DNA from 2 places in the Agromyces selenitireducens genome. Region 2 is predicted to be linked to the other one. Evidence: predicted binding sites of a transcription regulator. Region 2 holds the regulator's gene; the other holds the start of a gene.
What was found. Region 2 encodes HspR, which represses chaperone genes until heat shock. Its sites were predicted from a motif close to AAGTTGAGTCNNNNNGACTCAACTT; they were not measured.
Positions count from the first base shown of each region.

Region 1: a site for HspR is predicted at 9,070-9,094, ahead of ACULK4_RS04205 (ATP-dependent Clp protease ATP-binding subunit). Genes of this name have one in related genera too.

Region 1 covers NZ_CM188259.1:881,062-896,617, forward strand. Annotated here, with positions in the region: gene ACULK4_RS04160 (alpha/beta fold hydrolase) at 1-158, shown strand, start outside; gene ACULK4_RS04165 (alpha/beta hydrolase) at 205-1,047, shown strand; gene ACULK4_RS04170 (ABC-F family ATP-binding cassette domain-containing protein) at 1,153-2,244, shown strand; gene ACULK4_RS04175 (reverse transcriptase domain-containing protein) at 2,833-4,107, shown strand; gene ACULK4_RS04180 (hypothetical protein) at 4,104-4,658, shown strand; gene ACULK4_RS04185 (DUF6650 family protein) at 4,980-5,390, opposite strand; gene ACULK4_RS04190 (hypothetical protein) at 5,391-5,858, opposite strand; gene ACULK4_RS04195 (serine/threonine-protein kinase) at 6,161-7,003, shown strand; gene ACULK4_RS04200 (hypothetical protein) at 7,003-8,169, shown strand; gene ACULK4_RS04205 (ATP-dependent Clp protease ATP-binding subunit) at 9,112-11,775, shown strand; gene ACULK4_RS04210 (glycosyltransferase) at 11,845-13,164, opposite strand; gene ACULK4_RS04215 (carboxymuconolactone decarboxylase family protein) at 13,424-14,089, shown strand; gene ACULK4_RS04220 (GntR family transcriptional regulator) at 14,228-14,875, shown strand; gene ACULK4_RS04225 (FMN-dependent NADH-azoreductase) at 14,881-15,534, opposite strand.
Region 2 covers NZ_CM188259.1:3,649,040-3,664,595, reverse strand. Annotated here, with positions in the region: gene ACULK4_RS17250 (hypothetical protein) at 1-115, opposite strand, end outside; gene dnaK (molecular chaperone DnaK) at 946-2,829, shown strand; gene ACULK4_RS17240 (nucleotide exchange factor GrpE) at 2,832-3,518, shown strand; gene ACULK4_RS17235 (DnaJ C-terminal domain-containing protein) at 3,650-4,642, shown strand; gene ACULK4_RS17230 (heat shock protein transcriptional repressor HspR) at 4,642-5,064, shown strand; gene ACULK4_RS17225 (hypothetical protein) at 5,074-5,700, opposite strand; gene ACULK4_RS17220 (MFS transporter) at 5,874-7,247, opposite strand; gene ACULK4_RS17215 (bifunctional metallophosphatase/5'-nucleotidase) at 7,360-9,129, opposite strand; gene ACULK4_RS17210 (class I SAM-dependent methyltransferase) at 9,330-10,460, shown strand; gene ACULK4_RS17205 (adenylate/guanylate cyclase domain-containing protein) at 10,515-13,199, shown strand; gene clpS (ATP-dependent Clp protease adapter ClpS) at 13,212-13,508, shown strand; gene ACULK4_RS17195 (DUF2017 family protein) at 13,505-14,002, shown strand; gene ACULK4_RS17190 (hypothetical protein) at 14,077-15,207, shown strand; gene ACULK4_RS17185 (SHOCT domain-containing protein) at 15,281-15,556, opposite strand, start outside.

The sequences.
Region 1 (15,556 bases), 1.2 Mb from region 2:
ACGACGACCAGATCGTGCCGTTCGAGGTCGGCGGCAAGCGCTCCGCCGCCATGGTCGAGGGCGCGCGGCTGCTCGTCTACGAGAACGGCGCCCACGGCCTGCCCGACACCGAGCGGGATCGGCTGCACGCCGACCTGCTCGCCTTCATCGATTCCTGAAGCGGATGCCGCGGCATCCGTCACACCGCCTGAAAGGACCCCGCTCATGACCGACCGGACCACCGACCCCGACGCCCCCGACACCATCGTGCTCGTGCACGGCCTCTGGATGACCCCGCGCAGCTGGGAGGGCTGGAAGGAGCGCTTCGAGGCGAAGGGCTTCACCGTGATCACGCCCGGGTACCCCGGGTTCGAGATCGAGGTCGAGGGCCTGCGCGAGCGTCCCGAGATCATCGCGAACCTCACCGTGCCTGAGACCGTGGACCACATCGCCCGGCAGATCGAGGCGCTGCCGAAGCCGCCCATCATCATCGGCCACTCGTTCGGCGGCACGCTCACGCAGCTGCTGCTCGCCCGCGGCCTCGGGGCGGCGGCCGTCGTCGTCGACTCGGCGCCCACGGAGGGAGTGCACGTCAGCCCGCCCTCGCAGGTCAAGTCGCTCTTCCCGGCCCTGAAGAATCCGGCGAACCGGCACAAGGCCGTCGCGTTCACGCCCGAGGAGTTCCACTACGCGTTCGCCAACACGCTCACACGCGAGGAGTCGGATGCGGTGTGGGAGAAGTACGCGATCGCGGCGCCGGGGAACTGGGTGTGGGCGTACGGCCTCATCGCGAACTTCAAGCCCGGCCACCAGGAGACCTGGGTCGACTACGCGAAGGATCGAGCGCCGCTGCTGTTCATCGGCGGTGAGAAGGACCACATCATGCCCCCCTCGGTGAACAAGTCGAACGCGAAGCACTACGCCAAGTCACCCGCCGTGACGGAGTACGTCGAGTTCCCGGGCCGGTCGCACTGGATCTGCGCGGAGCCCGGCTGGGAGGAAGTCGCCGACCACGCGCTCGAGTGGGCGCTGGCGAACGCACGGCCCGTCGCGGCGCTGCCGTCCTGATCGATCCGACGTTCGACGTCCCCCGGCTGGAGTACTCCTTCGACCGGGGGACGTCGTCGCGCACGACGCTCGGGCTGGCGCTCGGCCTGGGACGAGGTCGGGCCCGTGGACCTCGTCTCGTCAGGCACGCTGATCCTGGTGCAGGCGCCCGACGTGCTGCTGCTCGACGAGCCCACTGACTTCCTCGACCTCGCCGGGGTGCGCTGGATCGAGAACTGGCTGCAGGGGTTCGCCGGCGCGCTGCTGGTCGTGTCGCACGACCGGCAGTTCCTCGATGGGGTGGTCGATCGCATCATCGAGATCGAGAACTACCGGCTGCAGGAGTACGAGGGCAACTACTCGGCGTACGTGCACGCGAAGCAGTCGCGGTTGAAGATGCTCGAGCGGCAGTTCGCTCACGAGGAGGAGCTGCTGGCGTACGAGCAGGCGGCATCCGCTGCCCGCCGTGAGGCGGCCCGGAACCCGTCGAACGCGGTCGCGCGCCGGCTGGCCGACATCAAGAAGCGGCAGGCGCCGCGCCCGATCGACCAGATCATCACGGGCATCTACGACGGCCTGCGGGTGTCGAACGACCTGCTCACCGTGGCGGCCCTGGCGAAGGGTTTCAACGGCACGCCGCTGTTCGAGGGGCTCTCGTTCGACCTGCAGCGCGGCGACCGGGTCGCGGTGCTCGGCTCGAACGGGTCGGGCAAGTCGACGCTGCTCGACGTGCTGACCGGAGAGACCGAAGCGGATGCCGGGACCGTCCGTTGGGCGAAGGGCGTCAGGTTCGTCTCGTACAACCGGGTCTACGCCGAGCTGGATCTCGACGACAGCGTCGGCCATGCGGTGAACGCGTACCCGGATTCGCTGGCGTTCACGGCGACGAAGAAGAGCGTGAACCGGTTCCTGTCGATGCTGCAGTTCTCGGAGGCCGACCTGCAGCAGAAGATCGGCACCCTCTCCGGCGGCCAGCGCGCCCGCGTCGCGATCGCGCAGTGCCTGCTCTCCGGCGCGGCCGTGATCGTGCTCGACGAACCCACCAACCACCTCGACATCACCTCCACCCAGGTGATGGAGCGGGCGCTCACCCACTTCCCGGGCGCGGTCATCGTGGTCTCGCACGACCGCTTCTTCGTCGACAAGCTCGCCGACCGGCTCTTCGTCTTCGACGGCGGGCCGCGGGTGCGGGAGACGCCGGCGACCGGGGCGCTCTGACCGACGGACCAGTTGAGGCCGGTTCCGGATACTGCGGGGGCTCATGACCACGCCGGGAGATACATCGCGCTGCCAACCCGCACGGCCGGCGGGTACGGGTGCGCTAATGCCGGCGTCGCGTGTCGAATCGCCTCTGCTCCCACCTCCCGCCATGAATGGACAACGGGGCCGACCTCGCAGTAGGCGCACGCGTTCCGCCCCTGAACCCCGCTACCCATCAATGCCGTGAGGGCCGCAGCGCCTGCGTGGCGCGCCTCGCGGCTCCGAGCGCCGGATGTAGCGTTGGTGATCCTCGAACTGGCCCGTTCTATGCCATGCGGGAACGAGGGTGGGCGATGATCCCAGATCCAATCGGAGGGCGAAGTGAAGGTTGATCAGCGACGAATAACGGCCCTTCCGCTCGCCCCTTCGGCAGCTGCATCAGTGGAGCGTACACTCGAGCGGCTACCCCCATTGCTGATCTATCGCTGCCTAACGAACCAGACCGGGACGCTTGCTCGGGTCGTAGCGGCAGAGTTCGAGGCTGGGCGGGAGACTGCCGTAGAGGTGCTTTCCATGCCTCGACGCGGCGTTGGACCGCGCCCGGTGATGCTCCTCTCACCAGTCGATAGAACGCTCTATGAGGCCCTCGTGGCCCAATTGCGGGGAGGAGCTGTTGCAGTCCCGCGGCCCGTTGAGCCTTGGAAGGAGCACCAGTCGTTTGGACTGGATCGCTCCGATGATGAGTACTTGGTCGAGTTCGATATCGCCTCATGCTACGAATACATTGAGTTCGCCACGCTGCGAAAGGAGCTGATTTCGCAAACCCTCGATACGTCGAGTGCATCGCTGCTGACAGAACTGCTCCAGGAGTTGAGCGGTCGGCGCGGCAGGGGGATTCCCCAACTGCTGCCTGGCAGCGATGCTCTTGCGGAAACCTACCTGAGCGCGATCGCACGTCATCTCGCGCGGTACGGGCTTCCTGTCTCGCGATACGCCGATGATTTCAAGGTGATCGCGCCGAGCTGGGTGGAGGCTCACGCCGTTATCGAGCGTGCCGCTGAAATCGCTCGTGAGTATGGTTTCGTACTCTCCACCCAAAAGACGAAGATCCAGCTCGTGGAAACTGCCAAGGAGGCAAACAAGCGGCTCGCCTCCTTCATGCTTGAGAAGTTCGCTGAGGCGCGCGAAGGTCTCACGTTCACGGATCTCGTTTCGGTAGGTTATGACGACTGGGAATTCGAGACAGTGGAACCCGACTTCGAAGCGACGGCAGCCGAAGGCTTCCGGCGCATTATCGACGAATGGGTTGAGGGTGACCCGTACCAGGAAGATCCCAAGGATTCCATCCGATCAAAGCTAGTGCGACCGGCACTTCGGCACCTCGCTAACGATGAACGCCGAGTGGAGAGCAGCTCGCTTGAGCAAGTGGTCTTCCGTACGCCCCTCGACCTTCAACAGGTGTGTGCCTACTTGGCGCAGCGCGGCGAAGCTGCAAAGAACTGGGAGGCGCTACGCGCCTTGACATCGATGGGACGGCAGAGCCCATGGGCAAAGCTCTGGCTACTCAGCACCGCAAGCGGAGAAGACTCACTCGGCACCGACGATGAGAAGGAGGTTGTCGCCTGGGCAACGGCTCAGCTTGCGGACCGCCACGAGGTCGTACGCGCTGAGGCTGCATGGTTCTGCGCCGCGCGTGGCAGTCTAGATGACGATCAAGTTCTGAGGCTCTACATGAGTGCATCGGAAGTATCCCGGCCCGCGATTGCGGCCGCCGCGGCCCGATACGTCGGGGACGCAAGTGATAAGCGTCTAAAGCCACTTGCCGACGATTCCAAGCTGAACCGGATCGCGATTGATTGGGTATTCGCGGAGGATTCGTGACTCCAGTATCCACTCAGGCCGCCGAGGGCGCGCTTAGCAGGCTGGTCGGGCTGCTTGAGCTAAATGAGGTTGCGCCCTCGGCCATGCTTGTGAGTAATGTGACGACCATCGTCGAAGTCTATGTCGATCATGTCCTAGACTTCTTGATCGACCAGGATCCGGCCACGCAATATGCTTTCGGCGCCGCCCTGGTGTCGGCACACCGAAGGGAAATGCACGACAGCTGGCCCCATCGACACGACTGGCTCGCGAAGGGTTTTGGTTTGGCGATCGGCGCAACACCCGAGGGGAACCGGCTCTTATCGCTGGTAGATCTCCGGAACGCGCTTGTGCACGGTAATGGTGTACTCACCGAACGGCAGACTTTGGACTGGCGTTCGCTCGCCAAGATTCGATCTATGGAGCAAGTCGTGAAATGTCGTACCAACGGGCGGCGTGTCTTCGTAGACGAAACCACCGTCACAACGTCAGTGCAGATAGGCCGCAACTACATACTCACGCTTGATGCGCTTCTCACCGCATCCGGTCGCATCGATGTTCGAGATCTTTGAGGACGTGTATCACCTCAGGGTGGCACGGCCTATCTCGACCCGATGGCCGTCCCCGGACCTCGGGGTTGCGATTCGGCATTCGAATGACGGCCCGTGATCCTTCGGCCGGCCTTCCGGATTGCGATGGTTGGAGGACACCTTGTCAGGTCTGGGCGCGGGTTAAGTGACGCCGGTGTTGCCCTGCTCGAAGACATCGACCGACGACCTGCCGGCGTCAGTGCTGTCGCAACCGCCCGGGGCTGCCATCGGTCTGCTTGCCGCAACGGAGCCCCGGCGCGCCGAGTGGTCACAGACCATGGGCTAGCCCTCGCCCGGGCAAGGCTAGGGAGCGAAACTGATGATCTGTTGGACTTCAGTCGAGATCGGAAGATCAAACCGTTCCACAATTAGACTCATGCGCTGCGCGAATACTTCTCTGAGCACCACGAGGTGATATCGAAATAGCTCATCGTCCCGTTTGAAATTCTCTGAATTCCTGCCAGCAGCACTCACGAAGGTCGTGCAAGCGTTCTGCAGATCAGTCATTGCATGCAGTAGAAAGCCAGCACCATTTTCGGCAAGCATCTCGTTTTCGAAGATTTTGCGCAATTCATGGGCCGACCTGCGGCACTCCTCGTAGTCTTCTTGATTCAGGCGGTCGCGGAGTAGTCTGCGGCGCTGCAGCAACTTCGTAAGTCGAATCGCGATGTGCCGATTCGCTTGAATGTAGTTTGCCTCTTCGTCTGCGATCACTCACTTCTCCAATCGTCGTTGTATGGCGAGGTCGATTTCGTCCGTTGCGGCTCGTGACCATTCACTCTGGACGTCGACGCCACGTCGCTTCGCATCTTCGCGCCTCTCGTCCTTCAGTCTTCGCCCCAAGGGTCCGGACTTGATCCCAACGATCGCGCGCACAATCGGTATGTCGGACTCGTCGCTTGGGTCCGTGATCAATGCGCCGACGTAGCCGGCAAGGTGCTGGAACTCGGTGATCGAATGTTGGGTGCGCATTTCGGCGAGCAGATTCAACTCGAACTCGAGGCGTCGCTCTCGCACCAGGTCGCGCTTGGCAAGCACTGTCTGCCATGCGGCGTAGGCGATTGCCCCTGCCGCCAGCAAGGCACCGATCAGTCCGGAGAAGGCACTCAGGTAGTCCAGCCAGTCTCGGGCTGGCGCGGATGGGTGTGCGGTGAGCTTCAGGAGCCAGTGGGCGGGCGACACCCCCATAGTCTCGCGTGCTCAGCACGGATTGGCGAGGTGCTCTCGTGCTCCTCTTCCGGAGCACCCGTGGCGCCAGACCGTCACGCAATTGAGGATTGCTCGGCCAGGTTTATATTCCTGAGTTCGTTCTGGGTTGTCGTGAGCTGCTCTTCCCTCAAGCACATCGACGTGTGACCCGGATGCGCCACGCGTCGTGCCCAGACGTGATAGCCACTAGATTGTTCGAAGCTCGGGACGATCGGTGGAGGTGCATTGAATGACAACGTCGGGGAACGTCGCGTGGGATGTGTGCGGCGTCTCGCATGAATCCGCATGAGATCGCAGCAGCTGCATTCGCTGCCACAGGGGTCGAGAACGCATCGCACGTGGCTACGGGCGGCCAGAAGTGGGTGTACAGGGCGACGTTGGCCGGTAATCCCGTTGTGCTGAAGATCGTCGGAATACCCACAGGCCCAATGGCTCCGGTTGCTCTAGAGCGCGCTCGGCGCGAGGTTGACTTCCTATCGGCTGTCGAATCCGAGGGCGTGGTTCGAGTGCTCTCGGAGGCCGTAGAAATCGGGGAGCGTCCCGAGGCCGTCGCATGGGTTGAGGAGTTCCTCGACGGTGAGGACGTCGCTCGGCTCACGGTTCCGCTTGATGACGCGGAGGTCCTCGACTTCTTGCGCCAGGTCAGTGCTGGTCTAGCAGCATGTCACACGCTGTCTGTTGTCCACCGTGACCTATCTCCCGGCAATATTCGGCGCACGTCTGCGGGCGCGTACAAGGTCATGGACCCCGGTTTGGCGAGGCATATTGAACGGACGGTAATCACAGGTGTGTATCAGCCCGGAACTCCTGGCTTCCGGAGCCCCGAGCATATCCCGGGCGGGGACCCCACGCCGGCGAGTGATGTGTTCTGTCTCGGTATCTTGGCGTTCTGGTTGCGCACCGGAGAGCTGCCAATCGACCCCGGCGGAACACAGTACGCATATGATCAGCGGCTCGCGCGTGAACAGGCAGCGAGCATCTCCACCATCGATCCGACTGTGGCACCCGATCTTGCGATGATCATCGATCGTTGTCTGCAGCGACAGCCGGCCAGACGCTTTCTCGATGGCCAGGAGCTTTCAGACGAGATTGAACGCGTGTTCGGGGTGACGCAGTAATGGCGGGGATTCTTATTCATGACGGGCGCCGGTCGGGCCATCTCGGATGGGCTGTCAACGCGATCAGTCGACATGTCGCTGACGGCACGATCATCTCAGCCTTCTCGACGCCGCGCGTACCGGTCCCGAGGAATCCCAGTGCCAGCGACGTCGCAGAGAGCGTCCGAGCAGTAGGCGGCGAGGTCATCTTTGATGCATCCACGCATTCGCGTCTGCTTCCTGGATCCAATCGTTTTGACTTCTACTCGACCTGGGAGCTATGGGGTCCTGACGGAGTTGGACTCGACACCGCCGGGCGGCGGCTTCAGCACGTCGAGCGGACGTTCGCTCATCAGGATCGGCTGCGGGTTCCTCTCCTTGCGCCAACGCTGTCGCTCACTTCCGCAGTCGACCGCTCAGCCCAGGATGCCCTGGAGACCGCTAACCTCGCGGCGGGCTTGGCGAAAGGCGCTTGGCAATCGCTTGTCGGGACCCGCTCGTTTTGGCGATCAGGCTTCCAGTTGGACGCATACGTGGGTCAACTTGCGAGCCTCGGGTCGCCAGTTTGGGTGATCACTCTCGCGAACGAGATCGTGGCCAATCACGAGCCGGACCTTTCTGACGTCGAGGCAATCTCGGGCTTGTTGCGGACGATCCACTCGTTGGCTGAGCGCTCGCGGGTGATTGTGACGCACAGTGACTTCGCTGGACTTCCGGCGATTGCCGCGGGTGCCGATACGCTCGGAACGGGATGGGATCGCGGCATGCGATTTTTCGATCCAACGACCTACATACAGAACTCTGAGAATGCCATTCGCATCCCGGCCTCGTATGTGACGCAGTCCGCGCTTGCAGCGGTTCTGCGACGCGACACCGCCGACGCGATCGAACGCTGGGATGCAGAATCGGCTCGAGTGATTCGCGGTGGTCCTCTTCCGCCGAGCGAACAAGCTGAGCGGGAACATCACCTGCGGTCGCTCCGAACAGTACTTCTGTCGATCAATAATCAAACCACCCGCGCTGATCGAGTGTCGCTTCTACGCGGCGCGTATGACGCTGCCGGGATGCACTTCGATCGTCTTATTGACGCACTTGGATCCTTTGTCAAGCCACACGACAAGCGGGTGTGGCGCGACGACCCGTACGGCGCGCTCAAGCACTACGCGGAGGCGGAAGGGCTGTGGTGAGCGAGGGAAGCGATGTAACGCTCGGACGCCAGTAGTCTCGGCCCAGAGAACCGTGCCGCTTTGCGGCGGACCGAAGGTCGGAGAAGCCAGCTTTCGCCAACCGCGACACCGACATTAAGCGCTTGGGCAGAGGCTACCAAAGCGTCGGTCGACTTGGGCGCGTTGAGCAGCACGATCGCGGCGCCATCCGCCCACGTGCTGTATCGCACGGCTTGGCGCATTGCTCGTCGCCAATCCGCGACCTTGGCTTCGAACGCGTACATCCTTCCGATGGGTCTCAACTCGGGGATCCTTCTGTAAACCGAGCCCGATGCCACGACTGCGCCCGAGTCCTGCAATCTCCGAAGATACGAAAGCACCTGACGGCTTGACATCTGAAGCCTGCGTTCGAGCGTGTCCAGGGTCGCGGAACGCGAGCTATCGATTGCGGCGGCCACGTTGGCCAACGTCAAGCCTTGAATAGGCGGGACCGCTGCAGCCCTCCGCGCTTCGACCTCAGCTTGTCCGGCGACCACAGCCACCATGTCAGCAATCCCGGTCGGACCCGGGAACTCGCGAACAATGTTCACTCCCTCACTCGCCCCGGGGAGCCGTGCGGCAAGCTCCAGAAGCGGCAACTCGAGGGCACGCTCGTGCAAAGGTAGAAATCGCCGGCCCGGGGGGGACCAGAACGCCGATGTTTCGCGCACTTGTTCAGCAGGCATGGCCATCGCTTGCGCGGGGTAAACGGTTTGTGCCAGGCGCTGCGGCCACCCGCTGGCGTGCAGGGCCCACGCCGTCGCCGCAGAGGATCCGAGGGTTCACTAGTACATGATGCCGTAGTCGGCGCAACGGCGGGCCACCGGGTGCTCCCGGGCATCCGGCGCTCGTCAAGGGAATACCTGCACTCTCGCCGCGTTGAAGTTGAGCGTACCCAACTCAAGTTCCCCCAGGAGGACCTAGGTGCCCGACAACTTCAACGAGGCGGGCGCGAGCTCGTTCGACGAGTTCCTCGCCCGCTACCTCGCGGGTGAGCAGGCCAGGCAGGCGCGGTCGATCGACCTCAGCCGGTTCCTGACCTCGCGCACCCAGAGCATCCTGCAGCGCGCCGGACGCTTCGCGATCGAGCGCGGGCAGACCGAGCTCGACGCGCTGCACATTCTGCGCGTCATCGTCGAGGACGAGTCCGTCGCGCAGGCGATCACGCGCGTCGGCGCGAGCCCCGAGCGCATCATCACGGCGACCGAGGCGCGGCTGCCCGCGGCATCCGCAGGTCTCGACAAGCTCGACCAGCAGAAGATGAACGCGGCGACGATCACCCCGAGCGCGAGCCGCGCGCTGTTCCACGCGTACCAGGTCGCACGCTCGAGCGGGTCGACGTACATCGACCCCGAGCACGTGTTCTTCGCGCTCGTGCTCGGGCAGGACGCCCCCGCCGGGCAGGTCCTCGCGCGGGCCGGCGTCACCGCCGACGCGCTCGCGGCCGGGCTCGGCGAGCAGCTTGAGCAGACAGAGGGGCTTCGAGACGGCGCTGGCGCGCCTCCTCAGCCCGCAGAGGAGGGGGAGTCCGCCACCCCCATGCTCGACAAGTTCAGCATCGACCTCACCGAGCGCGCTATGAACGGCGAGCTCGACCCCGTGATCGGGCGCACCGACGAGATCGAGCAGACCATCGAGATCCTCAGCCGCCGCACGAAGAACAACCCCGTGCTGATCGGCGAGGCCGGCGTCGGCAAGACCGCGATCGTCGAGGGCCTCGCCCGCGCGATCGTCGAGGAGAACGTGCCCGAGGCGCTGCTCGGCAAGCGCGTCGTCGCGCTCGACCTGCCCGCCATGCTCGCCGGCACGCGCTACCGCGGCGACTTCGAGGAGCGCCTCACCAAGACGATGGAGGAGATCGCCGAGCACAAGGGCGAGCTCATCGTCTTCGTCGACGAGGTGCACTCCGTCGTCGGCGCCGGCGGTGCCGGTGAGGGCATGGATGCGGGCAACATCCTGAAGCCCCGCCTCGCCCGCGGCGAGCTGCACCTCGTGGGCGCGACCACGCTCAAGGAGTACCGCACCATCGAGAAGGACCCCGCGCTCGAGCGCCGGTTCCAGCCGGTGAAGGTCGGCGAGCCCTCGATCGAGGACGCCGTGCTCATCATGCAGGGCCTGCGCCCCGCGTACGAGGAGCACCACGGCGTCACCTACACCGACGAGGCGCTGCGCGCCGCCGTCGAGCTCTCCGCGCGGTACCTCACCGACCGCGTGCTGCCCGACAAGGCCATCGACCTCATCGACCAGGCCGGCGCGCGCCTGCGCCTGAAGCTCGGCGTGAAGGTGGATGTCTCCGCCCTCATCGAGCGCCTCGCCGACCTGGAGGCCGACAAGAACGCGGCCGTCCGCGCCGAGCACTACGAGGAGGCGTCGCGCATCCGCGACGAGATCGAGAAGGTGCAGGAGCGGCTCGACGAGGCGACGGCTCGTGTGGGTCGAGGAGCGCGGAGCGCGTCTCGAGACCTCGAGGAGCCTGGTTTCGACGAGCTCAACCAGCACAGTGGTCTCGAGAGTCTCGACCAGCAGACGGTCGTCGACGAGGCGCAGATCGCCGCCGTGATCTCGCGGGCCACCGGCATCCCGGTCAACCGCGTCACCGAGGGCGAGCGCGAGCGCCTCGCGAACCTCGAGGGCGAACTGCACGCCCGGGTCATCGGGCAGGACGACGCGGTCACCGCCGTCGCCCGCTCGGTGCGTCGCAACCGCACCGGCATGGGCGATGCCAAGCGGCCGGTGGGCTCGTTCCTGTTCCTCGGCCCGACCGGCGTCGGCAAGACCGAGCTGGCGCGTGCGCTGGCGTCGTCGCTGTTCGACGACGAGGGCGCGATCATCCGCTTCGACATGAGTGAGTTCGGCGAGCGGCACACGGTGTCGCGGCTCGTCGGCGCCCCTCCCGGATACGTCGGCTACGACGAGGCCGGGCAGCTCACCGAGCGCGTGCGGCGCAACCCGTACTCGATCGTGCTGTTCGACGAGATCGAGAAGGCGCACCCCGACGTGTTCAACCTGCTGCTGCAGGTGCTCGACGACGGACGCCTGACCGACGGTCAGGGTCGCACGGTCGACTTCCGCAACACGGTGGTCATCATGACCTCGAACCTCGGTTCGGAGTTCCTCGCGTCGCGGTCGGGTGCGCTCGGGTTCGTGGCGTCGGCGGATGCTGCGGCCAACGGCTTCTCGTCGATGGATGACGTGCGCCAGCGTGTGATGGGCAAGGTGCGCGAGGCCATGCGGCCCGAGTTCCTGAACCGCATCGACGAGATCGTGCTGTTCCAGAAGCTCTCGTCTGCCGAGATCGCTGAGATCGTGCGCCTGATGCTGGGTGCGACCTCGTCGCGGCTGGCCGCTCGCGAGATCGGCTTCGAGGTGACGGATGCCGCGGTGGCGCTCCTCGCGGAGCGCGGCTACGAGCCCGAGTACGGTGCCCGTCCGCTGCGTCGCCTGATCCAGCGCGAGATCGACGACCGCATCGCCGACCTCTTCGTCACCGGTGCCCTCGGCGACGGCGAGGGCGTACGGGTGGATGCCGCCGACGGCGAGTTCGTCGTGGCATCCGTGCCCAACGCGACGGTCGACATCGCCGCCTAACCCTCTGCGGATCGAGGAGCACCGCCGTAGGCGGCGCGTCTCGAGACCGCCACCACGACGGCCCGGCCCTCAGGAACGCGAGGGCCGGGCCGGCCCGCCGCCGGGCGCGGCATCCGTCACCACGGCGTCGACGATCTCGGCGATGTGGTCGAACCCACGCGACGCTGCCATCCGGGCGGACATGGCGTCCGCGGCGCGACGGTACCGGCCATCGCGGAGCACCGCGCGAACGGCCCTGCGCAGCGCCCTCGGCGACGGGGAGACCGAGCGGATCCGCCGGCCCACACCCGACCAGGTGATACGCGCGGCGACCTCGGGCTTGTCCTCCTGCCCGCCGATCGCGACGATCGGCACGCCGTGGCGCAGGGCGTACTGCACGCCGCCGTAGCCGGCGTTGGTGACGTACACGTCGGTCTTCGGAAGCAGTTCGTCATAGGGCAGATACTCCGCCGCCCGGGCATTCGCAGGCAGGGCTGGAAGCGTGTCGAGCGGCCGGCCGCCCGTCGTGACCACGACGAGGACGTCGTCATGGGCGAGCGCCTCGACCGTTGGGAGCACGAGCTTGCCCCAGTCCTTGTTCGCCATCGTGCCCTGCGTGACATGGACGACCGGCGTCGACCCGTCCAGGTCGCCCCACCAGGCGGGAAGGGGAGCGGAGGGACCCGTCGCGGCGATCGGTCCGATGAAATGCAGCGACGCGGGCGCATCGCTGCGCGGGTACTCGAACTCGCGCACCGTGAACTGGGCGATCGCGTCGGCACGGGCGGGCCACTCGAACAGCGAGTACGAGAGTCCCACGCCGTGCACGCGACGATGCAGCTCGTCGGCGGAACGCTGGGCGTCGCGGAAGACGCGGCGGGCGAGCACTGCGAGCACCGCGTTGCGAGCGCGGCCGATCGGGCCCGCCATCGGCGTCAGGCCCATGCCGAACGGCGCCGTGTCGCGGCTGGAGAGCGGAAGCGGCATGACCCCGCAGAGCACCAAGGCCGGGCGCTCGGCCCGCGGATGACCCGCCACGATCGCGGCGCCGGCGAACGACGGGTCGGTGAGCATCACGTCGACGGGTGCCATCCGATGGGTCGCCATCACCGCCTCGTACTGCGCCGGGGCCGGACGGGTGAAGACATGCTCGATGTCGAACCCGAGCGCTGCGGAGCCGCGCAGCGACGCGCGCTCGGGGAAGCGGATACTCACGTCGATGCGGTCGTCGTAGTCGGCCTCGGCAGGGAGCGGCAGGAACTCGGCACCGGTGGCCCGGACCGACTCGGCGAACCGGGAACCGGTGAGGAAGCGTACCCGGTCGCCCCGCGCGACGAACCCGCGCGCCACCGTGAGGAGCGGCGTCACGTGGCCGTGGAACGGTACGGTCGCAATGAGGATCGAGGTCATGGCGGGGGTGGCTGCGGGTCGGCGCGCCTGTACCGTTCGGCTCCGCGCCATCCGACGAGCATGCGCGCTCCCTTCACTGGGATCCCTCCCAGAGTGCACCTCCATTGTCGGCGCCTCCAGACCTCCGAGTCCCGGGTTCCTGCGACACACCTCGCGGGTCCCCGGGATTCGGCGGTGTCACACCCCTGCCGCGAGCGGTGTCTCCATGTCGACGGCACGAACCGGGAGCCGAACCCGGCCGTCGACGCAGGAGGACACGATGACCACGCAGACCACGACGACGACCGCGCAGACCACGACGACGACCACGACCACGCCCCGCATCCCGCCGACCGAGCTCACCGGCCTGTTCGGCACCGCCGTGAAGCTCGCCGCCCGACGCATGCTCGGCTCGGTGCCCGACTCCATGGGCGTGCTCGCCCACCATCCCGCCCTCATGCGCGCCTCGATGGGCATCGGCCGCAAGGTCGAGGCTCTGCACGAACTCGACCGCGACCTCGCCTCCTACGCCGTGATGGCGACCGCGGCGTACATCGGTTGCAGCTGGTGCCTCGACTTCAACTACTACAAGGCCCACAACGACGGGCTCGACGAGGCGAAGGCGCGGCACGTCCCGAACTGGCGCGCGGCATCCGTCTTCACGCCGCTCGAGCGCGACGTCATGGCGTACGCCGAGGCGATGAGCCAGACCCCGCCGGCGGTCACCGACGAGCTGTCGGCGAGGCTCCTCGACGCGCTCGGGCCGGCGGCGCTCATCGAGCTCACGGCCAAGGTCGCGTTCATGAACCTGAGCGCGCGCATGAACGTGGCGCTCGGCATCCACTCGGACGGGTTCGCGGACGCGTGCCGGCTGCCGCCGCTCGAGCAGCGAGCGACGACCTCGACGACGGATGCCGCGGCATCCGCTGTGGGCTCGGCATCATGAGCGACGACGACCCGTTCGTCACCCACCGCAGCCTGAACCAGCTGCGCTCCTGTCCTGCCAGGCGGCGGTGCGGTGCGCGGAGCAGACGACGACGTCGGCAACTTGACGTGGGCGTCGGGAAATGGGGCAATATATTGCATGCCCATTCCTGCCTCTGAAGCGCCGGCCGATCGCATCCTCCTGCGCGACGGGGTCTACCGTCGCCTGCGCGACGCGATCGTCGACGGCACGTTCGAGCCGGGGGAGCTCCTGAAGGACGGCGAACTCGCCACGTGGCTGGGCGTCAGTCGCACACCGGTGCGGGAGGCGCTCCTCCGGCTCGCCGAGGGCGGGCTCGTCGTCGCGACGCCGGGCCGATCGACCCGGGTGAGCACGCTCGACCTGCGCAAGGTGCGCGAGGCGCGCGACGTCGTCGCGGCCATGCACGAGCTGGCCGTTCGCGAGGCGGTGCCGGAACTCGACGACGACGACCTCGAGGCGATGCGCGAGGCCAACACCCGGTTCCGAGCCGCGTTGGAGGCCCACGACGTCGATGCGGCCCTGCGCGCCGACGACGACCTGCACGGAGTGCCGGTCACCGTGTCCGGCAATCGCTCGCTCGCCGCAGTGCTCGATCAGTTCACGCCGGTCGTGCGCCGCGCCGAACGCCTGCAGTTCTCGTCGCAGGGTGGCCGCGACTCGGCGGACCGGCATGACGAACTGATCCGGCTCTGCGCGGCGGGCGACGCAGAGGGCGCTGCGGCGGTCGCCTTCGACACCTGGCACCGACTCCAACCGGAGGGCTGAGCCGCTCAGGCCGCCGCAGCCCGCGCGTCGAGCGCGAACTCGGCGCCCAGCCGGCGCGCCTCGGCGTGGGCGGCGAGGCGGGCGGGCTCGGGGTCGCCGACGGCGAGGTTCGGCCGGAACTCGATCGAGTCGATCTCGTGCACACCCGCCCAGCGCAGCCAGCCGTCGAAGAACGGCTGCTGGAAGTCGCTTCCGAACGCCGGCGGACGCTCGTCGCCGTAGACCGCGCTCGTGTAGACCACGGCTGCGCGCTTGCCCTCGAGCAGGCCCGTGTAGCCGAGTTCGACATCGAAGCCGAACACCCAACCCGGCTGGCTGACGACATCGATGAACTGCTTCGCGATGTAGGGCACGCCCGAGTTCCACATCGGCAGGCTGAACAGGTAGAGGTCGGCGGCGGCGAAGCGCTCGAACGCGAGGCGGGCGCGGTGCCAGGCGAGCTCCTCGGCGCCCTGCGGGGCCTCACCGGCGAACACCCGCATCTTCGCGCGGGCGGCGTCGGGGCCGAATGCGGGCAGCGATCCGTCCCAGAGATCCCAGTGGTCGACGGATGCTGCGGGCGCGGCCTCTGCGAACGCGTCGGTGAAGGTGCGGGCGAGTGCGAGCGAATGCGAGTCGTCGCCGCGAGGGGACGCGGAGATGTGCAGGAGCGTGGTCATGCTCAGTCCTTTCAAGTGTGTG
Region 2 (15,556 bases):
ACAGCGTCGACGCGAGTTGGCACCAGGCATCGCATGCCGACACCGCCGGCACGCCGCGCACGACGGAGCGCTGCACGCGCTCGGCCAGGGTGCGGTGGCCGATGACGCCGGGCACGCGCGGTTCGCGACCTCGAAGGGCCGAGACGTGCAGCGGCCCGTGCTCGAGTGCCGACGGCAGAGGGATTCCCCAGAGCAGGGCGGCGCTGGCGTGGCTGAAGACCTGGGATGCGGGCATACGTGCGGCGAAGGCCCGGCATCGCTCGTCGTAGGCGGACGGCGGAACCGTCGTGCGCACCCCGTGGTGTGGTGCCGAGAGGTCGCGCGCCCGTAGCCGCCCCCGCGGCACGCCGAGCTCGTCGGACCTGCGCACCGTGAAGGGCACCTCGCGCAGCGCGGGTGGAAGGGGACGAGCTCGCACGGGGTCCATGCTCACCGAGACCGGCGCGGCCGTTCGCACCGTCGCCCGGAGCTGTGAGCCGGCACCCACCCGCGGCAGCGGTGCAGGACCAGTCGCCTCCAGTGACCCCTGCCTCTCGTCCCGTCCCGTCCCGCCCCGCGCCGCCGCCACGAGTGTCCAACGGATGTCACATCCCGAGCGCCGGTCCCACATCCATTGGACACGCGGACGCCATGCGCGGCTGCCCGCCAAGTCGAGTGTCCGAAGGATGCGGCGTCGGGAGCGCGAGACTCGCATTCTCTGGACACTCGACTCCGGGTGGGCAGAGGAGGCGAGGCAGGGAAGGGAATAGGGTGCGACGACGGCAGGTTGAGTCTAGTGCGCTCAAGTTTTGCGGCGGCGACTTGACACCCATCGGATGCCGCTGGGAGACTTGAGCGGTCGAGGCTCAAGTCTCGACACCATCGACTTCGGCCGCGGGCGAGGAACGCCGGGCCGATCGCCGTGGGGCGACATCCGCAACACCCCCGGCAGAAGGAGAGGCACACATGTCACGTGCAGTCGGAATCGACCTGGGTACCACCAACTCGGTCGTGAGCGTCCTCGAGGGCGGCGAGCCCGTCGTCATCGCGAACGCCGAGGGCTTCCGCACCACCCCGTCGGTGGTCGCGTTCACGAAGGACGGCGAGGTGCTCGTCGGCGAGACCGCGAAGCGCCAGGCCGTGACCAACGTCGACCGCACCATCGCGTCGGTCAAGCGCCACATGGGCACCGACTGGAAGCGCGAGATCGACGGCAAGCAGTACACGCCGCAGGAGATCTCGGCGCGCATCCTGCAGAAGCTGAAGCGCGACGCCGAGCAGTACCTGGGCGACACGGTCACCGACGCGGTCATCACCGTACCGGCGTACTTCAACGACGCCGAGCGCCAGGCCACGAAGGAGGCCGGCGAGATCGCGGGCCTCAACGTCCTGCGCATCATCAACGAGCCCACCGCGGCCGCGCTCGCCTACGGCCTCGACAAGGGCAAGGAGGACGAGCTCATCCTCGTCTTCGACCTCGGTGGCGGCACCTTCGACGTGTCCCTCCTCGAGGTGGGCAAGGACGACGACTTCTCGACCATCCAGGTCCGTGCGACCGCGGGCGACAACCGCCTCGGCGGCGACGACTGGGACCAGCGGATCGTCGACCACCTGATCAAGCGCTTCAAGGACTCGACGGGTGTCGACGTCTCGAAGGACAAGATCGCCCTGCAGCGCCTGAAGGAGGCCGCGGAGCAGGCCAAGAAGGAGCTGTCGTCGAGCATGTCGACCAGCATCCAGCTGCCCTACCTCTCGCTCACCGAGAACGGCCCGGCGAACCTCGACGAGACGCTCACGCGGGCCCAGTTCGAGAACATGACGAGCGACCTGCTCGACCGCACCAAGAAGCCCTTCGAGGACGTCATCCGCGAGGCCGGCATCAAGGTGTCCGACATCGCCCACGTCGTGCTCGTCGGCGGCTCGACCCGCATGCCCGCCGTCTCCGACCTGGTGAAGAAGGAGACCGGGCAGGAGCCCAACAAGGGCGTGAACCCCGACGAGGTCGTCGCCGTGGGCGCCGCCCTCCAGGCGGGCGTCCTCAAGGGCGAGCGCAAGGACGTGCTGCTCATCGACGTCACCCCCCTGAGCCTCGGCATCGAGACCAAGGGCGGCATCATGACCCGGCTCATCGAGCGCAACACGGCCATCCCGACCAAGCGCAGCGAGACCTTCACGACCGCCGACGACAACCAGCCGTCGGTCGCGATCCAGGTCTTCCAGGGCGAGCGCGAGTTCACGCGCGACAACAAGCCGCTCGGCACGTTCGAACTGACCGGCATCGCACCGGCTCCCCGCGGCATCCCGCAGGTCGAGGTCACCTTCGACATCGACGCCAACGGCATCGTGCACGTGTCGGCGCGCGACAAGGGCACCGGCAAGGAGCAGTCGATGACCATCACCGGCGGCTCGTCGCTGCCGAAGGACGACATCGAGCGCATGGTGCGCGACGCCGAGGAGCACGCGGCCGAGGACAAGAAGCGCCGCGAGTCCGCCGAGACCCGCAACCAGGCCGAGCAGCTCGCGTACTCGATCGAGAAGCTGATCAAGGAGAACGACGAGAAGCTTCCCGCCGACATCAAGTCGGAGGTGCAGGGCGACGTCGACGCGCTCAAGACGGCGCTCGCGGGCGACGACGACGACGCGGTGAAGTCGGCGTTCGACAAGCTGAACCAGTCCCAGGGCAAGCTCGGCGAGGCGATCTACGCGCAGGGCCAGCAGGCGGATGCCACCGCCGGCGCGGGCGCGAACCCCGGCGAGGACGCCACTCCGTCGGGCTCCGAGGGCCCCGAGTCGTCCGATGAGGACGTGGTCGACGCCGAGGTCATCGACGACGAGGACGAGAAGAAGTAGACATGGCTGACGAGAACCAGAACCACGACGAGCCGATCATCCGCGACAAGCGGCGGATCGACCCCGAGACGGGTGAGGTTCGCCCCGTGGCCGGTGCCGAGGGGGCAGGCGGCGAGCCCGCCGCCGAAGGCGGGGCGACGGATGCCGCGGCAGATGCTGCTGCGGCATCCGCTGCCGACGACCTCGACGAGGAGGCGGTCGACGAGGAGACCGCCGACGAGGAGACGCTCACCGTCGACGACATCCTGAACGCCGCGCAGGCCGAGGTCGACGACCCGACGGCCGAGCACCTCGCCGACCTCAAGCGGGTCACCGCCGAGTACGCGAACTACCGCAAGCGCACCGAGGCGAACCGCGAGGTCGAGCGCGAGCGGGCGATCGGCGCGGCCGTGGCCGTGCTGCTGCCCGTGCTCGACGACCTCGACCGCGCCGAGAAGCACGGCGACCTCGAGGGAGACACCCCGTTCGCGACGATCGCGGCGAAGCTGCGCGCGTCGGTCGAGAAGCTCGGCCTCACGCCGTTCGGCGAGGTCGGCGAGCCGTTCGACCCGCAGCGGCACGAGGCGATCTTCCAGCAGCACTCCGACGAGGTCGAGGTCGACACGGTCGCCGACGTCGTCGAGACCGGGTACCTGCTCGGCGGCACGCTGCTGCGCGCCGCGAAGGTCGTCGTGAAGACGCCCGCGTAGCGCGGCTGCGGGTCGAGGAGCGGCGCAGCTGCGTCTCGAGACCCCCTCGCACGAGGTCTCGAGACGCTCCCGGCTCCGCCGGGTGCTCCTCGACCCGCACCACCCACTAGATTTCGAGGAAGGAGGCGCCGATGGCCAGCCAGGATTGGTTCGACAAGGACTTCTACGCGATCCTCGGCGTCTCGAAGGACGCGAGCGACGCCGACATCAAGAAGGCCTACCGCAAGCTCGCGCGCAAGTACCATCCCGACCAGAACCCGGGGGATGCCGCGTCGGAGTCGAAGTTCAAGGAGATCAGCGAGGCGCACTCGGTGCTCTCCGATCCCGAGGAACGCAAGGAGTACGACGCGGTCCGCGCGATGGGCGGCGGGGCCCGGTTCACGGCACCCGGCGGCGGGGCCGGCGGGTTCGAGGACGTCTTCGGCGGCATGTTCGGCGGTCCGGGCGGCGCCGGCGGCACGCGGTACACCTACCAGCAGGGCGGCCAGTACGACGACCTGCTCAGCGGGCTCTTCGGCGGCGGCCGGTTCGGCCAGCCGTCGGGCGGGTACCGCGGCTACGGCGGCCCGACGCGCGGGCGCGACGTGACCGCGACCACCACGCTCGACTTCGTCACGGCGACCAAGGGCGACCGCATCACCCTGCAGACCGCCGAGGGTCGCGAGATCACCGTCAACGTGCCCGCGGGCGTCGCCGACGGACAGAAGATCCGGCTGCGCGGCAAGGGCCATCCGTCGCCCGACGGTGGCGAGCCCGGCGACATCGTGCTCACCGTGAAGGTGCGCAAGCACCCCGTGTTCGAGCGCGACGGGCTCAACCTGCGCGTCAACGTGCCGGTCACGTACACCGAGGCCGCCCTCGGCGCGACGATCCAGGTGCCGACCCTCGCGGGCGACCCGGTGAAGCTGCGTGTCGCGCCCGGCACCCCGAGCGGCCGCGTGCTGCGCGTCAAGGGCCGCGGCGTCGAGACGAAGAAGGGCACGGGCGACCTCCTCGCCGTCGTGCAGGTGGCCGTGCCGTCGCACCTGTCGAAGGAGGCGGAGGAGAAGTTGCGCGAGTTCTCCGCGCTGCTGCCCGACGAGGACCCCCGCGAGGACCTCCTCGCCAAGGCGAGGGGCCACTGATGCAGGTCGACGGCGAGAGCCCCCTGTTCGTGATCTCGGTCGCGGCCGAACTCGCCGGGATGCACCCGCAGACGCTCCGCCAGTACGACCGCATGGGGCTCGTCTCGCCGAAGCGCACCGCGGGCAAGTCCCGCCGCTACTCGATGCGCGACGTCGCGCAGCTTCGCGAGATCCAGCAGCTGTCGAGCGAGGGCGTGAGCCTCGAGGGCATCCGCCGCGTGCTCGGCCTCGAGAACGAGGTCACCGAGCTCCGCGAGCGGGTGCGCGAGCTCGAGCGTGCGCTCGCCGACGAGATGCTGAACCGCCCCGGCCGGCGCGTCTTCGCGGCCGGCGCGCACGGCGAGGTCGTCTCGCTCAAGGCGGGCACGCGCTTGCGCCGCGAGAACGCCGTCGTCGTGTGGCGACCGCTCGACCGCGGCTGATCGCCCGGGTCAGCGTCCCCAGGCCGACGCGGGCGCCGCGACCTCCGGGACGCGCGACGTCGACCACCACGTGCCGTACCCGTAGTGGCTCTCGGCCCAGGGCGAGGCCCAGATCGCCCGCGCCGTGGCATCCGCCGACGTGCCGGCTTCGAGCCCGGCGACGATGTCGGCGTAGAACGTGCGCTTCTGCAGGTTGGACGCAGCGTACCGGGCCGCGTCGACGAGGGTCGCATAGCTGCCGAGGCCGCTGCCGCCGCCCGAACCGTACCCGTTGTTCAGCGGGTTGTTGCGGTTCCACCAGTTGTCGGGACCGTTCTCCTCGCGCATCCACTCGACCATGAGCCGGACGTTCTCGTCGGTCACGGGCCAATCGCCGAGCACGAGCACGAGCGTCGCCCAGTCGTAGTTGGTGCCGGATGCCACGAGCGTCTCGGGCCCGGTCGCCGCGGCGTAGCCCTCGCGCGAGACGGCCGCCGTGGTGAGGTCGCCCGGGACCGAGAAGTCCTGGACGTCGCCGTGGAAGGGCGAGAGCGAGGTCGCCGCGGCGTCGGCGAGGGCGACCGACGGGCGGGGGAGCGGGGCCAGCGCGACGGTCGCGAGCAGTCCGCCGACCGCGACGACCGCCGCGATCGCCACGACGCTGCGCCGCCGTGCCAGACGAGGCCGATCGGCCCGGTCGGCCCGGCGCCGGCGGCCGCGCACACGGAACGGGCGCCGCGCGGTCGCTCGAACCGCCGCGCGACGCTCCCCCTGGTGCTGCGCCGAATGTCGCATCGGGGGCCGAGGCTAGCAAACGGTGCCGGGTGCCGTCAGCCCCCTGTCGCTCGACGGCGGCGCGTGGCACGTCGTGCCCAGACGATGACCGGCACGAGCAGGAGCGACAGCAATCCGCCGACGACCGCGAGCGTCGCGTAGGACGACGCGGCGAGCACCAGGCCAGACAGGGCGCTCGCACCCGCGCCGGCGAGCGCGATCAGCACGTCGATCGATCCCTGCGTCTTCGCGCGGTGCGTAGGCGAGGTCGCATCGACGACGAGGGCCGTGCCCGAGATGAGGCCGAAGTTCCAGCCCAGGCCGAGCAGCGTGAGCGCGACGACGAGGAGCACGAGCGAGTCGCTCGGCGCCAGGGCCGCGACCGCGCCCGCGAGCAGCATCGTCACCGCGGCCGCGATCGCCATCGGGATGCGGCCGATGCGGTCGACGAGGACGCCGGTCACGAGCGAGGGCAGGTACATCGCGCCGATGTGGATGCCGATCACGATGCCGACAGCGGAGAGCGCGTGGTCGTGGCCGCGCATGTGGACCGGCGTCATCGTCATGATCGCGACCATCGTGGCCTGCGTGAGCACCATGATCGTCGCGCCCAGGACCACGCCGGGCACGAAGCGGTCGCGGGCCGGCGTGGGCTCCGCGGCGTCGGGTGCGGCGGCCTCGGGTGCCGAGAGGTCGGGCGCTCCGCCGTCCGGCTCTGCATCGGGCCGACCGGCGGGGGAGGACGCCGGAACCGGAGGCAGGCCGGGCGTGTGGTCGAGGTGCTCGGCGACGAGGAACGGGTCGGGCCGGAGCAGCAGGAACAGCACCGTGCCCGCGCCGAGGTACGCGGCCGCGGCGAGCAGGAACGGCCCCGCGAGCGCGGGGATGCCGAGTGCGAGGGCGAGCGCGCCCAGCGGCTCGACGAGGTTCGGCCCGGCGACCGCGCCGAGGGTGGTCGAGACCAGCGCGACGCTCACCGCGGTGCCGCGCTGCGTGGGCAGCGCGAGGTCCGTGCCCGCGTACCGCGCCTGCAGGTTGGTGGCGGTTCCGGCGCCGTACACGAACAGGGAGACGAACAGCAGCGGCACATTGTCGGCGACCGCGGCGGCGACCACGCCGAGCGCGCCCGCGCCGCCCGCGGCGAAGCCGAGGCCCAGGCCCGTACGGCGGCCCCACCGCTGCGTGATCCGCCCGACGAGGAACGCCGCGAGCGCCGATCCGAGCGTGAACAGCGCTGCGGGCGCGCCCGTGACGCTGTCGGAGCCGAGCATGTCTCGCGCGAGGAGCGCGCCGACCGTGATGCCCGCGGCGAGACCGGCCCCGCCGAGCACCTGGCTCGCCACGACGACGGCGAGCGTGCGTCGCTGGACCCGCTGCCTCACCGCCTCGTCGGCGTCGATGGCGCGCGCGAGTTCGATCAGATCGGGCATACGGCCGAGCGTACTCCGGGCCGGTGACCGAGGATCGGCGGGGCCGTGTATCGCGCTGCCCGGCGAAGGGCCCGGACCGCTCGCGCGGTCCGGGCCCCGTGCGGTGACCGCGTCAGCCGACGCGCACGCCGTCGACCGTGAGCCACCACGACTCGTCGGCGAAGTCGGCGGGGTCGATCACCCCGCGCTCCTGCGCCCAGTCGATCAGCAGCTGGCGGATCTCCTTCTGCTCGTCGTACACGATCGGCGCCGACGCGATGTGCGGGAACCCGCCGCCGCCCGAGCGACGGTAGTTGTTCACTGCGACGACGACCTCCTGGTCCGCCGCGAGCTCGGCGCCGCCCGACAGCACGAGGTTCTCGACCCGCGAACCCACCGGCTGCGACAGGTCGAGCTCGTACTCCACCCCCGCGATGATGTCGAGGTTGTAGTCGGGCGTGCCGCCCGCGCCGGTGTGCGCCTCGGGGTCGAAGGTGCCGCCCGACGGCACGGTCGCGTAGTACTTCGCCGAGTACTCGAGGTACTCCTTCACTTGGGCGCCGGTCATCGTGACCGCCTGCAGGGTGTTGTCGTAGATGTAGAGCCCGGCGATGTCGCGCACCGTCACGTCGCCCTGCGGGAAGACGGCGGTGCGGCTGAACGGTGCCGCGATCGACAGAACGGGCAGGTCGGCGTAGGCCGTGCCGGCGAGCGAGCCCGCCACGGCATCCGTCTGCACCTGCTGGATGAAGTCGATGATCGCCGTGTCCTCGTAGCGGCTGGTGACCGCCGACAACTCCTCAGTCGACTGGGCGACGACCTGGTTCACGTACGCGACCGTGGTCTCGTGCTGCTCGGCGACGAGGTCGACGATCTCGGGCGACTCGGGGTAGCCGGCGGTGCGGATCGCGGAGGCCTCGGCGTCCGCGACATCCCACTGCCCCGTGACCTTCTCGAGCGACAGGTCGACGCGCGAGACGGTCGAACCCCAGCGGTAGGGCTGCGTGAGCAGCACCTCGTCGCCCGTGACCTCGTTCACGACGACCTCGCTCGGCTTGTCGAGGTGCGAGTGACCGACGACCATGACGTCGATGCCGGGCACCTTGCGGGCGACCTCGGCCGTCGCGTTCTCGGGCGGGGCGATCGACTCGTCGTACGACGAGGCTCCGGTGCCGGCGTGCGAGAGCACGACCACGATGTCGGCCCCCGCCGCACGCACCTCGGGCACCCACTCCTCGGCCGCGTCGACCATGTCGCGGAACTCGAGCTCGCCCTCGACGTTCGCCTTGTCCCAGATCATCGAGCCGGGGGTCGTGAGGCCGAGGATGCCGACCGTGACCGGCTTGTGGCCCTTCACCTTCTTCGTGACGAGCGTGTACGGGTCGAACGCGGGCTCGCCGGTCTCGGCGTCGACAACGTTCGCGCCCAGCAGCGGGAAGCCGAGGTCGTCCTCGTAGGCGTCGAGGAGGTCGAGGCCGTAGTTGAACTCGTGGTTGCCGACGACCTGCGCGTCGTAGCCGATCGCGGCGTAGGCCGCGGCCATCGGGTGGTCCGCGCCGGTCTCGTGCACGGGCTCCTGAACGGCGTAGTAGTAGCTGAGCGGGGTGCCCTGAATGGCGTCGCCGTTGTCGACGACGAGCAGGCGGTCGTCGCCGACCTCGGCGCGCACCTCGTCGACGACGGATGCCACGGACGCGAGCCCGACCTTGTCGCCGGCGCGGTCGCTGTAGGCGCGGTCGCTGAAGTAGTCCCAGTTGAGCACCCGGCCGTGCAGGTCGGTCGTGGCGAGCAGGGTGAGGTCGAGGTCGTGCGCGTCGTTCGGGGCGGCGGCCGCCGGGATGGCGGCGCCGGCGCCGAGGAGGAGGACGGCGGTCGCCGCCGCTCCGATGAGTCGTGTCTTCACGTGGTGGTGTTCCTCTCGGTTTCGCATGAACGGGCGGGCCGTGGGCACGCCGGGCACACGCTACGGAGCGGGCGTTCCCTGCGGGTGAACTCCCGTCGTCGCGTGGGCGTCCTCGAATCATCGGGCGCGGGCGAGCGGCGGCGGAAGGATCTTGACGACGGCGCCGCCTGTCGGGTAGCGCCGGCGGGTAGGGTGCCGTGGTGGACTTCGACGCGCTCCGGCGGCACCCCGACCTCGAGGCGCCGGGGCTCTTGGCGACGGATGCCGCGGACCGGCTCATCCTCGACGAGGCTGCCGCCGCGCTCGCCGAGGTCGGGTCGGAGCCGGGCGCCGTCGTGGTGGTCGACGACGCGTACGGTGCGCTCGCGCTCGGTGCGCTCGACGCCGGTGCACGCGGCGTCAGGGTGCACCAGGATCCGATCACGGGCGAGCGGGCCCTCGCGGAGAACGCCGCGCGACTGGGCGTCGCCGAGGCGGACCGTCCGCGAAGCCTCCCCCTGGGCCGCGAGCTCGTCGCGGGCGCGCGGGTCGTGCTCCTGCGCCTGCCGCGCTCCCTCGACCGGCTCGACGCGGTCGCCGGCGTGATCGCCGCGCACGCCGCGCCCGACGTGCGCGTGTTCGCGGGCGGACGGATCAAGCACATGTCGCTCGCGATGAACGAGGTGCTCGGCCGGTGGTTCGCGCGCGTCGACGTGACGCACGCCCGGCAGAAGTCGCGGGTGCTCGTGGCGTCGGGTTCGGGTCTCGGTACGCGCCCGGAGGGCGCTCCCCGACCCGCGGAGGGCTTCGACGACGCGCTGGGGCTCGCGATCGTCGCGCACGGCGGCGTGTTCGCCGGTGCCGCCGTCGACATCGGCACGCGCTTCCTCCTCGGCGTGCTGGGCGACGCGGTTCCCGACGCCGTGAGCGCCGTGGACCTCGCCTGCGGTTCGGGCGTCGTCGCGGCGTGGCTCGCGCGCGAGCGACCGGGGCTCGTGGTGCACGCGTCGGACCGGAGCGCCGCGGCCGCGGCATCCGCTGCCCTGACCGCCGCCGCGAACGGCGTCGCCGACCGCGTTCGCGTCGCCCAGGCCGACGGCCTCGAGCACCTGCCCGCTGCGAGCGAGCGGCTCGTGGTGCTGAACCCGCCCTTCCACTCGGATGCCGCCGTGCACACCGGGATCGCGACGCACCTGTTCGCCGAGGCCGCGCGCGTGCTCGAACCGGGCGGCGAACTGTGGTGCGTGTGGAACTCGCACCTGCGGTACCGGCCGCTGCTCGAGCGGATCGTCGGCCCGACGCGACAGGTCGCCCGCAACCCGAAGTTCACGGTGACCGCTTCCGTGCGCTGAGGCACGCGGCGGAAAGGGGATGCGGACGGACGGCCGTCGTGCCACTCTCGAAGGGTGACCACCACGGCTTCAGCGAGCCGTCGTCGTCTCCCGACGGGGACGGTCACCTTCCTGTTCACGGATGTCGAGGGATCGACCCGTCTGCTGGAGGCTGCCGCCGACCGCTGGCCCGCGCTGCTGGCCGACCACGACCGGCTCGTCCGCGACGCCATCACCGATCACGGCGGCACCGTGGTCAAGACCGAGGGGGACGGGTTCTTCGCGGCGTTCCAGTCCGCCGTGGACGCCGTCGGGGCTGCGGCGGACGCCCAGCGAGCGCTGGCGAGGCACGCGTGGCCCGACGGGCTGGCGCCGAAGGTGCGGATGGGACTCCACACCGGCCTCGGCCTTCTCGGTGGCGACGACTACATCGGGCTCGACGTGCACCGCGCCTCCCGCATCACGTCGACCGCGCACGGCGGCCAGGTCGTGCTCTCCGCGGCGACCGCCGCGCTCGTCGACCACGAACTGCCCGGCGGCGTCGCGATGCACGACCTCGGCAGGCACCACCTGAGGGATCTCCCCCGGGCCGAGCGCCTCTTCCAGCTCGACATCGACGGGCTCGATCGCGACTTCCCCGCACTGCGATCGCTCAAGGCCGTGCCGAACAACCTGCCCGCGCAGGTCACACACTTCGTGGGTCGCCGACGCGAGAGCGCCCGAGTGCGGGAACTGCTCGAATCCTCGCGCGTGGTGACCATCACGGGCACGGGCGGGACCGGCAAGACGCGGCTCGCCCTGCAGGTCGGAGCCGAGATCGGCGACCGCTTCCGCGACGGGGTGTTCTTCGTCGACCTCGCGCCCGTCGACGATCCCGACGTCGTCCCGTCCCAGGTGCTCCGGTCGCTCGGCGAGGACTCGGCGCCCGGCAACCGGCCGCCGCGCGACGCGCTCCTCGAGCGGTTGGCCGACCGGGAGGTGCTGCTCATCCTCGACAACTTCGAGCAGGTCATCGCCGCGGCACCCGTCGTGGCCGACCTCGTGACGGCGTCGCCGAGATCACGCTTCCTCGTCACGTCGCGCGGTCCGCTCCGCATCGCCGCCGAGCAGGAGATGCCCCTCGAGCCCATGGACCTGCCCGACCGGCACGACCCGGTCGGGGCGACGGGCTCCGACGCGGTCGCGTTGTTCGTCGATCGGGCCATGGCGGTGCGACCGGACTTCGCGGTGACCCCGGAGAACGTCGCAGCGGTGTCCGAGCTGGTACGCGGACTCGACGGCCTTCCGCTCGCGATCGAACTCGTCGCGTCACGCGTGCGGCTGCTGCCGGTGCCCGAGATCCTCGCCCGACTCGACCCGGCGCGGCCGGGCACCGGAACCATCGACCTGCCGGAACGACAGCGGACGATCGAGGGCGCGATCGCGTGGAGCTACGACCTGCTGGACCCGCCCGTTCAGCAGCTCTTCGCGAGGCTCGGCGTCTTCGCGGGCGGCGCCGACCTCGAGCAGATCGAGCGGGTGTGCGACGACGTCGACGTCGACCTGCTGAGCGGGCTCGCCGAGCTCGTCGACCAGGGGCTCCTGCGACAGGTCGCGGCGCCCGGCGGCCGTGCCCGGTTCCGGACGCTGCACGTGATCCGCGAGGTCGCCCTGCTGAAGCTTGAGGCGAGCGGCTCGGGGCCGGCGATCCACCGTCGCCACCTCGAGGCGTACGTCGACTGGGCCGAGGACGTCGCGACGCACCTCATGGGCGAGGATCGGTCGGAGTGGCTCGACCGGTTCGACGCCGACCACGACAACGTGCGCACCGCGCTCGACTGGGCCGCGGTGCACGGCGAGACCGATCTCGCATTGCGTCTCGCCGCCGCATCGTGGCGGTTCTGGCAGTCGCGCGGCCACCTCCACGAAGGGCGGAGCCGGCTCGAGACCGTCGTCTCGCTGCAGGGCGGTGAGCCGCTGCACCGGGCGCGGGCGCTCGAGGCGCTCGGCGGCGTGTACTGGTGGCAGGGCGAGATCGACCGATGCGTCCCGCCCTACCGTGAGGCGCTCGCGATCCAGCGCGAGCTCGGCGATCCCGGCGAGATCGCCAACGCGATCTACAACGCGGCGATCGGGCAGTCCGTGGCGGCCGTGACGTCGGGCGTCACCGACGAGGTCCGCCGCGAGGTCTTCGGCCTCTACGACGAGGGGGAGGCGATCTACCGCCGGCTCGGCGACGAGGACGGTCTCGGCAACATCACCTGGGGCAGGGGGCTGGCGGTCTCCGACCTCGACGACGACGTGTCGGGCGCACTCGCCCTATTCCACCAGAGCATCGAGCACTATCGGCGCGCGGGCAACGAGTTCGGCATGGGCTGGGGCATGTTCGAGGTCGCCATCTTCAGCGCGCGTCTCGATGACATCGAGACAGCGTGGGACTACCTCGAGCAGGGCCTCGAACTCTTCGCGCCGCACCGGGACGTCTCGGCGGTCGTGCTGTTCCTCTCGCTGGCGGCGGCGCTTGCGCAGGCCGCCGGCGACGAGGAACGTGCGGCTCGGCTCGCCGGAGCCGTGCGCGGTCTCCGGAACTCCTCGGGCGCCAAGATCGTCGACCACGAGATGACGCGGATCCGCGGCCTCTCGATCGAGGACCTGGACCCCGAGCGCGACGACCTGGCGCCGCTGTACCGGTCGGGCATGGAGATGGATCTCAGGCAGGCCGTCGCCTACGCGCTCGGACGCGACCTCACGGGGGACGTGCCATCCGGGCCGGGTCCGTGACAGGCTGGAAGGGTGACGTCCACGATCGAGCAGCTCGACGCCGACCTCGTCACCGACGAGGCCGTGCGGCCCGACCTGCCGTGGCGGACGATCGTGTGGGACGACCCCGTCAACCTCATGACCTACGTCACCTACGTGTTCCGCAGCTACTTCGGGTTCCCCCGCGAGGAGGCCGAGCGGCTCATGCTGCAGGTCCACAACGACGGGCGGGCGATCGTCGCGACGGGTGACCGCGAGTCGATGGAGCGGCACGTCCACGCGATGCACGGGTACGGCCTGCAGGCGACCGTGTCGAGGGCCGAGCCGTGATCGTCGCCGGCCGCGAGGGAGGCGCCGACGGCGTCCGCATCGTGCTGGAGACCGAGGAGGCGATGCTCCTGTCCGAGCTGGCCGACCAGGTCGACTCGGTGCTGCTGCTCGGCGGTGACGACGACCCCGCCCTGGGCCGGCTGTTCCCGGCCGCGTACCGCGATGACGAGGCATCCGCCCGCGACTTCGAGCGGTACACGCGCGACAGCCTCGTCGACGGCAAGCGCCAGGCGGCGCAGTCGGTGCGGGATGCCACGGCCGCGACCCGCGGCGACGGCATCGTCGAGATCGAGCTCGACCAGGTGCAGGCATGGGGATGGCTGACGTTCCTCACCGACCTGCGGCTGATCCTCGCCGAGCGGGTGGGCGTCACCGATCCGGACGAGGCCGAGCCCGCCGACGACGAACGCGACGACTACCTCCGCGCCGCATACGAGTGGGCGGGCATCGTGCAGGGATCGATGCTCGAGGTGCTCGACCCGATCGGCCGGTAGCTGGCAGTCTGGTCCCGCGAGCCGCGTGCGCGCGCCGGAGGACGGCGGTGGCGCGGCCGCTGAGCGGAGGAACCATGTCCCAGCCGTCGTCGATCGTGGGGATCCTGCGCGAACCGACCCGCACGACCGAGTCGATCGAGTCGTCGGCGCTGATCGTCGGCGCGGCGGTGTTCGTGGTCGCGGCGCCGCTCGGCCTGCTGGTGTTCTGGGGAACGGCGCTCCCGATCGCCGGGCGCGACTCCCTCGGCGCGGCGGTGGCGCTCGGCGGTGCGATCGTCGCCGCGCTCGCCTTCGTCGCGGGACGGCTCGTCCTGCGACGGCGGTTCGGCGCGGCATCCGTCGTCGAGCCCGAACCCGGCGGCACCCGCACGCCGGCCGGGTCGGCAGGCGCGCCCGACCACCCCGGTCCGCGGCTGCACTGGTTCGACGTGGTCGCGCTTTCGGTCGCGCATGCGGTGATCGCCCTGCTCGGCTGGACGGGCCTCGCCGACATCCTCGAGCGCAGCTTCCTCGGCGCAGAGGTGTTCCCGATCCCGGCCGCCCTGCTGTTCGGCGTCGCCCTCGCCGTGTCGGCCTACGTGTCGTTCCTGTCGTCGGTGCGGATGACGCCGATGCTGCTGTCGCTCGTGCTCGCGGTGTTCCTCGTGGTCGGCGTCATCACCGCGATGCTGAGCTCGACCGACCCGCTGTGGTGGGAGAAGAACCTCAGCGCGCTCGGCATGACGAACGACATCTCGTCGCTCGCGTTCAATCTCACGTTGATCATCGCGGGCGCGATCGTGACGATCGTCGCGCGGTACGCCACCGCCGGGCTGCCGGCCGGGACTCCGAAGGAGCGACGCGGGCGCGACGTGGTCCGCTGGGGGCTCGTGCTCATCGGCATCCTGCTGGCGCTCGTCGGGGTGTTCCCCGTCGACGAGTTCTTCCTCGTGCACAACACCGTCGCGACGGGCATGGCCGTGGTGTACGCGGTGGTGGTGATCGGGCTGCCGCGCTTCCTGCCGACGATGCCGCGGGTGTTCGTGATGCTCGGCTGGGTGTACGTCGGCGTGATCGTGGTGCTGGGCGTCTTCTTCGCGATCGGCTACTACAACCTGACCGCGGTCGAGCTCGTGGCGGGCGTGCTGATCTTCAGCTGGATCATCCTGTTCCTCCGCAACACGGGCTCGGTCGGGCCGAAGCGGGTGGTCGCGGTCACGGCGTGACGGATGCCGCGGCATCCGCTGCACGCGACGGTCGGCCGGGCGCCCGCGCACCCGGCCGACCGTTCGAGCGTGATCAGGAGTGGGACAGCGCCTTGGCCTTGAGCGCCTCGTACTCCTGGGCGTTGATCGTGCCGGCGTCGAGGAGCGCCTTGGCCTTGGCGATCTCGTCGGCGGGGCTCGCGGCACCTGCCGTCTGGCGGATGTACTGGTCGGTCGCGGCCTGCACCTCGGAGGCCTGCTTCGCCGAGCGGCGGGCCATGCCGTCGCCGCGCGCGATGAGGTACACGAGTGCGGTCAGGAACGGCAGGAAGACCAGGAAGATGATCCAGACCGCCTTGAGCCAGCCGTT